DNA from 3 places in the Marinobacter sp. Hex_13 genome. Region 1 is predicted to be linked to each of the others. Evidence: predicted binding sites of a transcription regulator. Region 1 holds the regulator's gene; each other region holds the start of a gene.
What was found. The regulator sigma-54, encoded in region 1, starts transcription at its own class of promoters, with help from an activator protein. The targets are predictions, from matches to a motif close to ANTGGCATNNANNTTGCTNT.

Region 1 (3,228 bases):
CTGTGATCGAACAGGGCGGCAACCTGTTCCGGGGCGACGTCATTCATTATGACAGCGCCGAACGCGTGGTGACCGCAGAAGGCTCTGCTGACCAGGGCGATGGCAGCGGTCGCGTCGAAATGGTCATCCAGCCGCGCGGCAACGCCGGTAGCAATCCAGATAACAACCCTAACGGACAGGATATCGATGGCAGTTCTCAGGGCCAGTAACCTCGCAAAAAGCTACAAACAGAAGAAGGTCGTCATCGACGTTTCCCTGGAAATTCGCAGTGGCGAGATCGTCGGCTTACTCGGCCCCAATGGCGCGGGCAAAACGACGTGTTTCTACATGATTGTTGGCCTGGTTCCCGCCGACAACGGTCGAATCACCATCGACAATCAGGACATAACGCCGCTGCCCATGCATGGTCGTGCCCGCAAGGGAATCGGGTACCTGCCCCAGGAAGCATCCGTGTTCCGCAAGCTTACCGTACGCGACAACATACTGGCGATCCTGGAAACCCGCCGCGAACTCAAACGCACTGACCGGGAGGCCAAGTTAGAGGAACTGCTTGAAGAGTTTCACATTACCCACATCCGCGATAGCGTCGGCATGGCCCTGTCAGGCGGCGAGCGACGACGGGTGGAAATTGCCCGGGCGCTGGCGATGGAGCCGGCGTTCATCCTGCTGGACGAACCCTTCGCCGGAGTCGACCCGATCTCCGTGAGCGACATCAAGCAGATCATCCGACACTTGCGGGACAAGGGTATCGGCGTACTGATCACCGACCACAACGTGCGGGAAACCCTCGACATCTGCGAGAATGCCTACATTGTCAGCGGCGGCCACATCATTGCCTCTGGTAATTCGGACGATATACTGGCCAACCAGCAGGTCAAGGAAGTGTATCTGGGCAACGAGTTTCGCCTGTAGTACACTCGGCAAAGAACTTGCTTGGTGCGGCAAGTAGCCAGCATACAAAGAGTTTTTGTGCAACCCCGGCTCCAGAAAGCGCCTTGATGACGTAAAGAGAGAGCCTGAGTGACGGAAGAGAGAGACCGAGTGACGGATCCTGAACCATGGTTATGAAAGCCTCACTACAGTTAAAGCTGGGCCAAAGCCTGACCATGACGCCCCAGCTGCAACAGGCTATCAGGCTTCTGCAGCTCTCCACCCTGGACCTCCAGCAGGAAATCCAGCAGGCATTGGAATCCAACCCAATGCTGGAAACCTCCGAAGACGACGACAACCAGAATCCGGAATCAACGGACAGTGACAACGAGTCGTCTGAAACAGCGTCAACCGAGGAATCCAACACCGCTTCAGACACTGCTACTGAGTGGGACGAATCCGAAAATGGACCTGACTGGTCATCAGAAACGGACAGTCCCGACACCATTCCCGATGATCTTCCCGTCGACACCGCCTGGGATGACATTTACCAGTCAGCCCCCGCGTCAGCAGCCCGTAACGACGACGAAAACGACCACGACTTCGAAACCCGTAATTCCCCCACCGAAACGCTCCAGGACCACCTGGAATGGCAACTGAACCTGACGCCCATGAGCGAGCGGGATCAGGCCATCGCCCATGCCCTGATGGATGCGGTTGATAACCACGGCTACCTGACCTCTCCGCTTGAAGAAATTCATTCAGGCATGGTGGACGAATCCGACGAAGACCCGCTGGAACTGGACGAAGTGGAAGCCGTTCTTCATCGCCTGCAGCACTTCGATCCACCCGGCGTGTTCGCCCGTAATCTGCAGGAATGCCTGCTGATCCAGCTGAATCAGCTGCCCCCGGAAACACCCTGGCTGGCTCAGGCGCGACTGGTGATTACCCACTACATAAACCTGCTGGGTAACCGTGATTACGCCCAGCTGTTACGCCGCAGCCGCCTGAAAGAAGAGCAGCTACGGGACGTTCTGGCACTTATTACCGGGTTAAACCCCCGTCCCGGCGACACCCTGGATCAGGCCGAGCCAGACTACGTCATCCCAGATGTGATCGTGCGCAAGCACAATGAACGCTGGCGCGTGGAGCTGAATCCTGAAATTGCACCGCGCATTCGTGTGAATGCAAGCTATGCTTCTCTTATAAAGCGTGCGGACAGCAGTGCTGACAACACCTACCTGCGGGACCAGTTGCAGGAGGCAAAGTGGTTCATCAAGAGCCTGCAGAGCCGCAACGAAACCCTGCTTAAGGTGGCCACGCGCATTGTCGAGCACCAGCAGGGATTCCTGGATCATGGCGAGGAAGCCATGAAACCATTGATTCTCTCGGATATTGCCCAGGCGGTGGAAATGCACGAGTCGACCATTTCAAGGGTCACCACCCAGAAATACATGCACACGCCGCGGGGCATATTTGAACTTAAGTATTTTTTCTCGAGCCATGTCAGTACCGACGAGGGTGGAGAGTGCTCATCCACGGCAATCCGCGCGATGATCAAGAAGCTGATTACAACGGAAACTCCGAAAAAGCCATTGAGCGATAGCAAAATTGCAGCCATGCTAGGAGACCAGGGTATAAAGGTGGCTAGACGAACCGTGGCCAAGTATCGCGAGGCAATGCACATTCCTCCGTCCAACGAGCGAAAGCGATTGGTGTAGGAAGCGTCTGTTCCCGGCCTCACGGGGAGAGCCCTTTCCTGAAAGTATACCGCCTACAGCATAACGCTGTGGCACACAGCCGGTATCCTAACGGGTGCCGGCAAGCTGAAAACAGGAGAAGCCTATGCAACTCAATATTTCAGGCCATCACGTAGAACTGACTCCCGCACTGAAAGATTACGTATCAGGCAAATTTGAAAAGCTTGAGCGGCACTTCGACCATATCAGCAATTGCCAGGTTACCCTTGAGGTGGAAAAAGTGCGCCAGATGGCGGAAGCTACGCTTCACGTGATAGGTGGTGAGATTCACGCAAAGGCCGAAAACAGCGATATGTACGCTGCCATTGATGCACTGGTAGACAAGCTGGACAGGCAGATCCTGAAGCACAAGGAAAAGAACGTAGACCGGATGCACGGGAACGGCGCCCGCTAGGACGACGCCCCCGGCATGACAGTTAATCGAGCTGCGGCACTGGCTAACCATGCAACACGTGCCGCAGCCTTTTTTTACGGAAATGCAGTCGATTCATGACCGACACATCCCTGACTATCGAGAACATTCTCGCGCCGGAGCTAACCCTTTGCCGGGTGCCTGCCTCCAGCAAAAAGCGGGTTATGGAAACCATTGCCGAGCAGA
Region 2 (3,228 bases), on a different contig from region 1:
ACATTCATCGGTTCGATATTGTGGCCGTAGGTGTTCTGGTAGGCCTCAAAGGCGGCCAACGAGTGCAGCAGCGCCGTCCATTCGAAGAACGACTGGGTGGGGTGCCCTTCCAGGGATTTGGTGGCCATGTGGTGGCGGATGTTCAGCACGCGGGCGGTGGCGTCTGCACGCTCGATAAACGTACCCAGGAGCAGGAAATGGAAGGCGTCATTGCGCAGCAGGGTGCCATAGGCTGCACCACGGAACACGTTTGAGCGTTCGCGGGTCCAGTCAAACACCCGGCTGGCGTTGGATTCGGTCACCCCTTTATGGCGTAATTCCTTCAGCTCCATCCAGGCCAGGTTAATGCTCTCCCAGACATCTGCGGAGAGATTGCCTCGCACGTGCAGGGCGTTATCTCGGGCGCTGCGGATCACACTGAACACACTGGCAGGGTGGCGGTCGTCCAGAAGAAGGAAATCAATCAGGTTCTGGGGGGTGATTTCCGGGTAGAGCTCGTGAAAGGTTTCGCGGCTACCGGTCACCAGCAATGGCACGGATAGCTGTTCCTCGCGGTCTTCGGGAACGTCGATCAACGCCATCGTGAGGCTGACGTCCAGCAGACGGGCCTGGGTTTCCGCCCGCTCAAGATAGCGGGCCATCCAGAACAGACTTGATGCAGCTCGGCTCAGCATTCCTCGCCCTCCAGTACCCAGGTGTCCTTGGTGCCACCGCCCTGGGATGAATTCACCACCAGCGACCCTTCTTTCAGGGCCACCCTGGTCAATCCACCAGGTACCATCTGCACTTTCTTGCCCGAAAGCACAAAAGGCCGCAGGTCGAGGTGTCGGGGCGCTACGCCTTCGTTTACAAACGTCGGGCAGGTAGACAGGCTCAGTGTGGGCTGGGCAATGTAGTTGTCTGGCCTGGCCCGCAACAGCGAGCGGAAATGGCTCAGCTCTTTTTTGCTGGCCTTGGGGCCGATCAGCATGCCGTAGCCACCAGCGCCCTGGGTTTCCTTGACCACCAGGTCTGGCAGGTTGTCGAGGATGTACTTGAGGTCTTTTGGCTTGCGGCCCTGCCAGGTGGGGACATTTTTCAGGATCGGTTCTTCACCCAGGTAGAAGCGGATCATCTCGGGTACGAAGGGGTAAATGGCCTTGTCGTCGGCGACGCCGGTGCCCATGGCGTTGGCAAGCACCACATTGCCGGTGCGGTAGGCTGCATAGAGCCCGGGGACACCCAGCATGGAATCCGGGTTGCCAGCCAGCGGATCGAGGAAGTCGTCGTCGACCCGCCGGTAAATCACGTCCACCTGCTGGGGGCCGACGGTGGTCTTCATGTAGACCTTATTGCGACGTACAAACAGGTCCGCCCCTTCCACCAGTTCGATACCCATCTGCCGGGCCAGGAAGGCGTGTTCAAAATAGGCACTGTTGAAACGACCGGGGGTTAGCACCACCACGGTGGGGTTGGGATTTAGCGACGCTGCGCGCAGTGTTTCGCCCAACAGGGCCGGGTAATGTTCAACCGGTGCTACCGGGGCCTTGGCAAACAGTTCTGGAAACAGGCGCATCATCATGCGCCGGTTTTCCAGCATGTAGGAGACACCGCTGGGGCAGCGGAGATTGTCCTCCAGCACGTAGAAGTCGCCGTCGTTGTGGCGGATCAAATCGATGCCGGCTATGTGGGAATACAGATTACGTGGCAGCTTGAGGTTTTGCATGCCGGGCTGGTACTGGGGATTGGCGAATACCTGCTCAGCACTGATGACACCGGCGCGAATAATCTCGAACTCGTGATAGATATCGAACAGGAAGCGGTTCAGCGCCTGCACCCGCTGGCGCAAACCAGCTTGCAGACGTTGCCAGTCGCTGGCGGAGATTACTCGTGGGATCAGATCAAACGGGATAAGCCGTTCGGCCCCCTGGTCTTCGCCATAGACGTTAAAGGTGATGCCCAGGCGTTGGAACAGCACGTCTGCCTCGCGGCGCTTCTCGGCCAACAGGGCTTCGTCGGATCGGATCAGCCAGTCCTCCAGCATCCTGCAGCTGGGTCGTACCCGATTATTCTGGTCGAACAGTTCGTCGTAGATACCCTCGGGTGGGGTTTGTATCAACATAACCATGACCCTCTCCTGAACACGCCGTCCACCGGATGTGGGCGGTCGGTATTCAGCCATTCCCATGATGTAAAGGAACAGCAAAAGGCAGGCCACTCTGGCGGCAAACCGTGGGTTTATCACCGGAACGGGTTATTTAAGCAAAGGCCAGACGGAGGGAAGTGTCAATAAAAAGCATTGCCAGCCGCCGGGAAAGGCGGCTGGCGGGCAAGGGTTATTCCAGGGACGTAGCGCCAATGCGGTGAATACTGACATCCGCACCGTTGAATTCCTCTTCTTCTGTGAGACGCAGGCCGGAGATGGCGTTAACAATGCCGTAGACGATCAGGCCGCCGACAAAAGCCACCACAACACCGGCAACCGAACCGATGATCTGCGACATCAGGCTGACCCCGCCCAGGCCCCCGAACGCTTCCTGGCCAAAGATGCCGGCGGCAATGGCACCCCATACACCGCACACACCGTGCAGGGGCCATACACCCAATACATCGTCCAGGCGCTCAATCTTGTCCTGGGCCCACTCAAACATGTACACGAAGATGGCGCCGGCGATGCCACCGGTAATCAGCGCACCGACCGGGTGCATCAGGTCCGAACCGGCGCACACCGCCACCAGGCCGGCGAGCGGTCCGTTGTGGATGAAGCCCGGGTCCTTGCGGCCGACCAGCATGGCCACCAGAACGCCACCCACCATGGCCATGAGACTGTTCACCGCCACCAGGCCGCTGATGCCATCCAGGGTCTGGGCGGACATCACGTTAAAGCCGAACCAGCCGACGGTGAGAATCCAGGCGCCCAGCGCCAGGAATGGAATGTTGGAGGGGGCAAACGCCACCACGCGGCCATTGCGGTAACGGCCTTTACGTGCGCCCAGCAGGAGCACGGCGGCCAGGGCGATCCAGCCGCCCACGGCGTGCACCACGACCGAGCCGGCAAAGTCGTGGAAGGCTGCACCAAACTGGTTCTCCAGCCAGGCCTGGAAGCCGTAGTTGCCGTTCCAGATCATGCCCTCGAAGAAGGGATATACAAATGCCACGATCAGCCCGGAGGCGATAAGCATGGGGTAGAACTTCGCACGCTCGGCGATACCGCCGGAGACGATGGCGGGAATGGCGGCGGCAAAGGTC
Region 3 (3,228 bases), on a different contig from region 1:
ATCTGGCGCAGCCGAACGGCGGTGGATTCAAACCGGGCCACAGCCGACACAACCTGACGCTCTGTAGCCAGGCGCAAGGCCTCTGCCTCAAGCTCGGAGGTTTTCAGCCGCGCAGCAGCTTGTCTCTGCTCACCGGAATAATTATGAAAAACGGTCAAAGGCATCGACACCCCTGCACCGAAAAGGTTGGAGCCTTCCTCACGATCATAAAATCCGAAGACTTTCAGATTTGGAATCGTCAGGCTTTTCGCAACTTCAAGGCCAGATTCATCCGCTGCAATTCTGGCGGCCGCCGCTTTCAGGTCCGCTCTTTGACTCTGTGCCATCTCGACAAGCTGGCTGGTCGGAGGCAGGTCTTCGAGCGTCACATCAAGCTCGCCGGTCACCCCAACGGCATCGGAGGGGGACACCCCGAGCACTTCGGTAAGGTCAATTTTTGATTGCTCGAGCTTTTGTTCCGCCGAGGCTTTTTGATTCCGGGCCCTGGCAAGCCCAATGACTGCGGTATTGAGATCAATCCGGGTTTGTTTACCCTGTTTTACGGACATTTCAACCAGGTCTTTGGTGCGCTGCATAAGGTCAACGGCACGGGTTGCGGTTTCCAACTCTTTCTGAGCCAGCAGTATCCGGAAATAGGCGGCCCGCACCCGCGCCTTGGTGGCTACCTTCAGGTATTCAAGCTCCTGTTGCCGGGACGTGAGATTGCTCTGGGCACGCGACTGGCCAAGGTCGCCGCGGTTACCCATCCAGATTTCCTGAGTAACCCTCACCCCATATTCAAGGGACTCGTCGGCCTGATCCGGGGTCTGACGGGCCCCCAACTCAAACTCTGGATTGCTCGGCGCCCAGCGGCTGGCATGATCAAGCTGTCCCTGCTGTATCGAGACCGCGGCCCGCCTCAAAGCCAATACCGGGCTATTCTCGAAAGCCATCACCATGGCCTGGTTCAGGGAAACAGCCTGGCTGGCTTTGGCCTGCTGATATTCTTTCAGCGACACACTCTCTTTTGCCTGGGCCGACACCATAGGAGAGACGGCCAAGGCTCCCGGAACTATCATCGCGCACAACAACAATCGTTTGTTCATTCAGTATCATCCTGGCTGTTTGACTGAGGTCAGTGAGTCAGCATTTTTGCGTGGGAATCTGGAACGACCTTACAGACAAACCTTTAATACAGTTTGAAATTCAGACACCAGATAATATGTGAGTTTTGGCAGCAGGAGGCAGAGGTAAGGGCGAGGATGTCGAGTCACCCGGCGTTGAGGCGGGCGTACGATGGCGGGTTCTTGCACGATAAACAGAAAACCGGCCCGTCATTTGGTCCGGTTTTCTGTTTAAGATCTGAATTGCGTGTGATCGCTGGTCCGATCAGAAACTCCTGCTCCAACCCAGCCAGAACTTCGGGTCATCGGAGTTGACAGAGCCAAGCGCGTCGGTTGACTCAATGTCCGCGTACTCCACGTTAACACTGAAGGAACCGAAGTTTCCCGCATCCTTGGTAACGTTGGCGGCGACGTGTGAATAACTTGCCTCGCCAACAGAAGCCTTGCCGTCATCAGCGAAGTCGTAATAGCCAAGCGTCACACCGGCACTGTAGCTGTCCTGCAGAGGCACCCCAACAGAGGCGTAGTAATAGGCATCTCCTTGCACGAACACCCCATCACCACTGGTGTCGCTGTTGATCGTGTAGGCTAGGCCTACAGCAGCAATGCCATAGCTGATCTCGCCGTAAAGTTCGCCGAAATCAATGGAGTCCGGCGCGTCAGGATACGCATAATAAATGTACCCAACGTCATAACCCAGTTCTTCCACAGAGCCGGAGAATCCGGCATAAAGATCAAGCTCATAGCTGGTGCCGTCACCAAAATCGACATTGGAACCCCAGCCACCGGCGTAGAAGCCCGACGCATGCTCATAATCCAACCCTCCCTGGACAGCCGCAGCCCCGTCTGTCTGGGTGACGCCCCGGAACAGATAGTTGCTGCTGGCGCTCACATTTGAGCTGACGTCAGCGCTAACAATGGCGGGCGCAGCCTGAAGTGCTGCAAGCAAAGTGATACTGATAAATCCGGATTTGGTGAAAAACTGCTTCTTCATAATGGATACCTTCGGTTGGGTTTCATTGCTCCAAATATGATCAGCAAAAGTCTTGCCACATCTTATTTATTCTTTTTTATCATAATTATAGAGACAAATCGGCACATTCTGAGCTTGCCCCCGAAAAACGACCGCAACACCTAGCGCCCCAGAACCTGTCACCGGCCCGGACCAGCGCCCTGTTTTGATGCATTCTCTGTAACCATTCTGTAATCTTTGCCAAATAGACTTTAATCGCGCTTCAACACACACAAGCAAACCGAAAAAGGTGAGACAGATCATGAGCAAGAAATATTTGGGCTTGGCTTTGGCGATTTCTGCCGCTTCTGCTGCACAGGCCGGAAACGTTACGACCAGCGGCGAAGACCTTGTGATCGATACCGACAGCGGTATCAAAGTGAAAGTGTCGGATAACTCTGCGTCTTTTCAGCTCGGCGGGCGCATTCAGTGGGATTACGACGCCACGCAGTCTGACGACAACGGTGTTGACACTACCGATTTCGATGTGCGCCGGGCACGCCTCTACGCCAAGGGCCACTTTGGCGACTGGGCGTACAAGACCCAGTTCAACGTCGCTGAAAGTGATGGCGCCGACGGCGGTACTGCTGAAGACCTGTACATTCGTTACATGGGATTTGGCTCAGCTGCAACCGTGACTATCGGTAAACAGAAAGAGCCATTCGGCCTGGAAGAATTAACGAGTTCAAAAGACATCTCAGCGCTTGAGCGATCTGCCATGACCGAGCGTTATGCCCCCGGTCGCAGCGGCGGCATCCAGCTCAGCGGCAAAGGCAGCAACTGGACCTACGGTATCGGCTATTTCGAAGCAGACGGCGATGGCAGCGACGACTTCAATAACACGGCAGTAACCGCACGGGGCACTTTTGCACCGATTCAAACGAATAATATGGTTGCTCATCTTGGTGCGGGCTATACCACGCGCGGCGCCGATGTCCAGGCCGATGAGGTCGACACGTTTAATCTGGAACTGGCCGGCGCTTCCGGACCCTTCCATGCCCAGGCCGAATATTTCGATTCCGAGGAAGGTCAGGTGAATGCTGATGGTTATTACGTACAGCTTGGCTGGATCATCACTGGCGAAAGCCGTCCATACAAAGCCGGAGCATTCAA

Region 2: a site for sigma-54 is predicted at 2,179-2,198, ahead of AXW11_RS06485 (circularly permuted type 2 ATP-grasp protein). Genes of this name have one in related genera too.
Region 3: a site for sigma-54 is predicted at 2,138-2,157, ahead of AXW11_RS05295 (TorF family putative porin). Genes of this name have one in related genera too.

The regions. Positions count from the first base shown of each region.
Region 1 is NZ_LSMM01000070.1:89,185-92,412, reverse strand. Features, by position in the region: gene lptA (lipopolysaccharide transport periplasmic protein LptA) at 1-209, shown strand, start outside; gene lptB (LPS export ABC transporter ATP-binding protein) at 187-912, shown strand; gene AXW11_RS17325 (RNA polymerase factor sigma-54) at 1,065-2,591, shown strand; gene hpf (ribosome hibernation promoting factor) at 2,716-3,024, shown strand; gene ptsN (PTS IIA-like nitrogen regulatory protein PtsN) at 3,120-3,228, shown strand, end outside.
Region 2 is NZ_LSMM01000027.1:87,125-90,352, reverse strand. Features, by position in the region: gene AXW11_RS06490 (alpha-E domain-containing protein) at 1-674, opposite strand, end outside; gene AXW11_RS06485 (circularly permuted type 2 ATP-grasp protein) at 668-2,101, opposite strand; gene AXW11_RS06480 (ammonium transporter) at 2,316-3,228, opposite strand, start outside.
Region 3 is NZ_LSMM01000024.1:20,494-23,721, reverse strand. Features, by position in the region: gene AXW11_RS05300 (TolC family protein) at 1-1,085, opposite strand, end outside; gene AXW11_RS05295 (TorF family putative porin) at 1,369-2,097, opposite strand; gene AXW11_RS05290 (OprO/OprP family phosphate-selective porin) at 2,378-3,228, shown strand, end outside.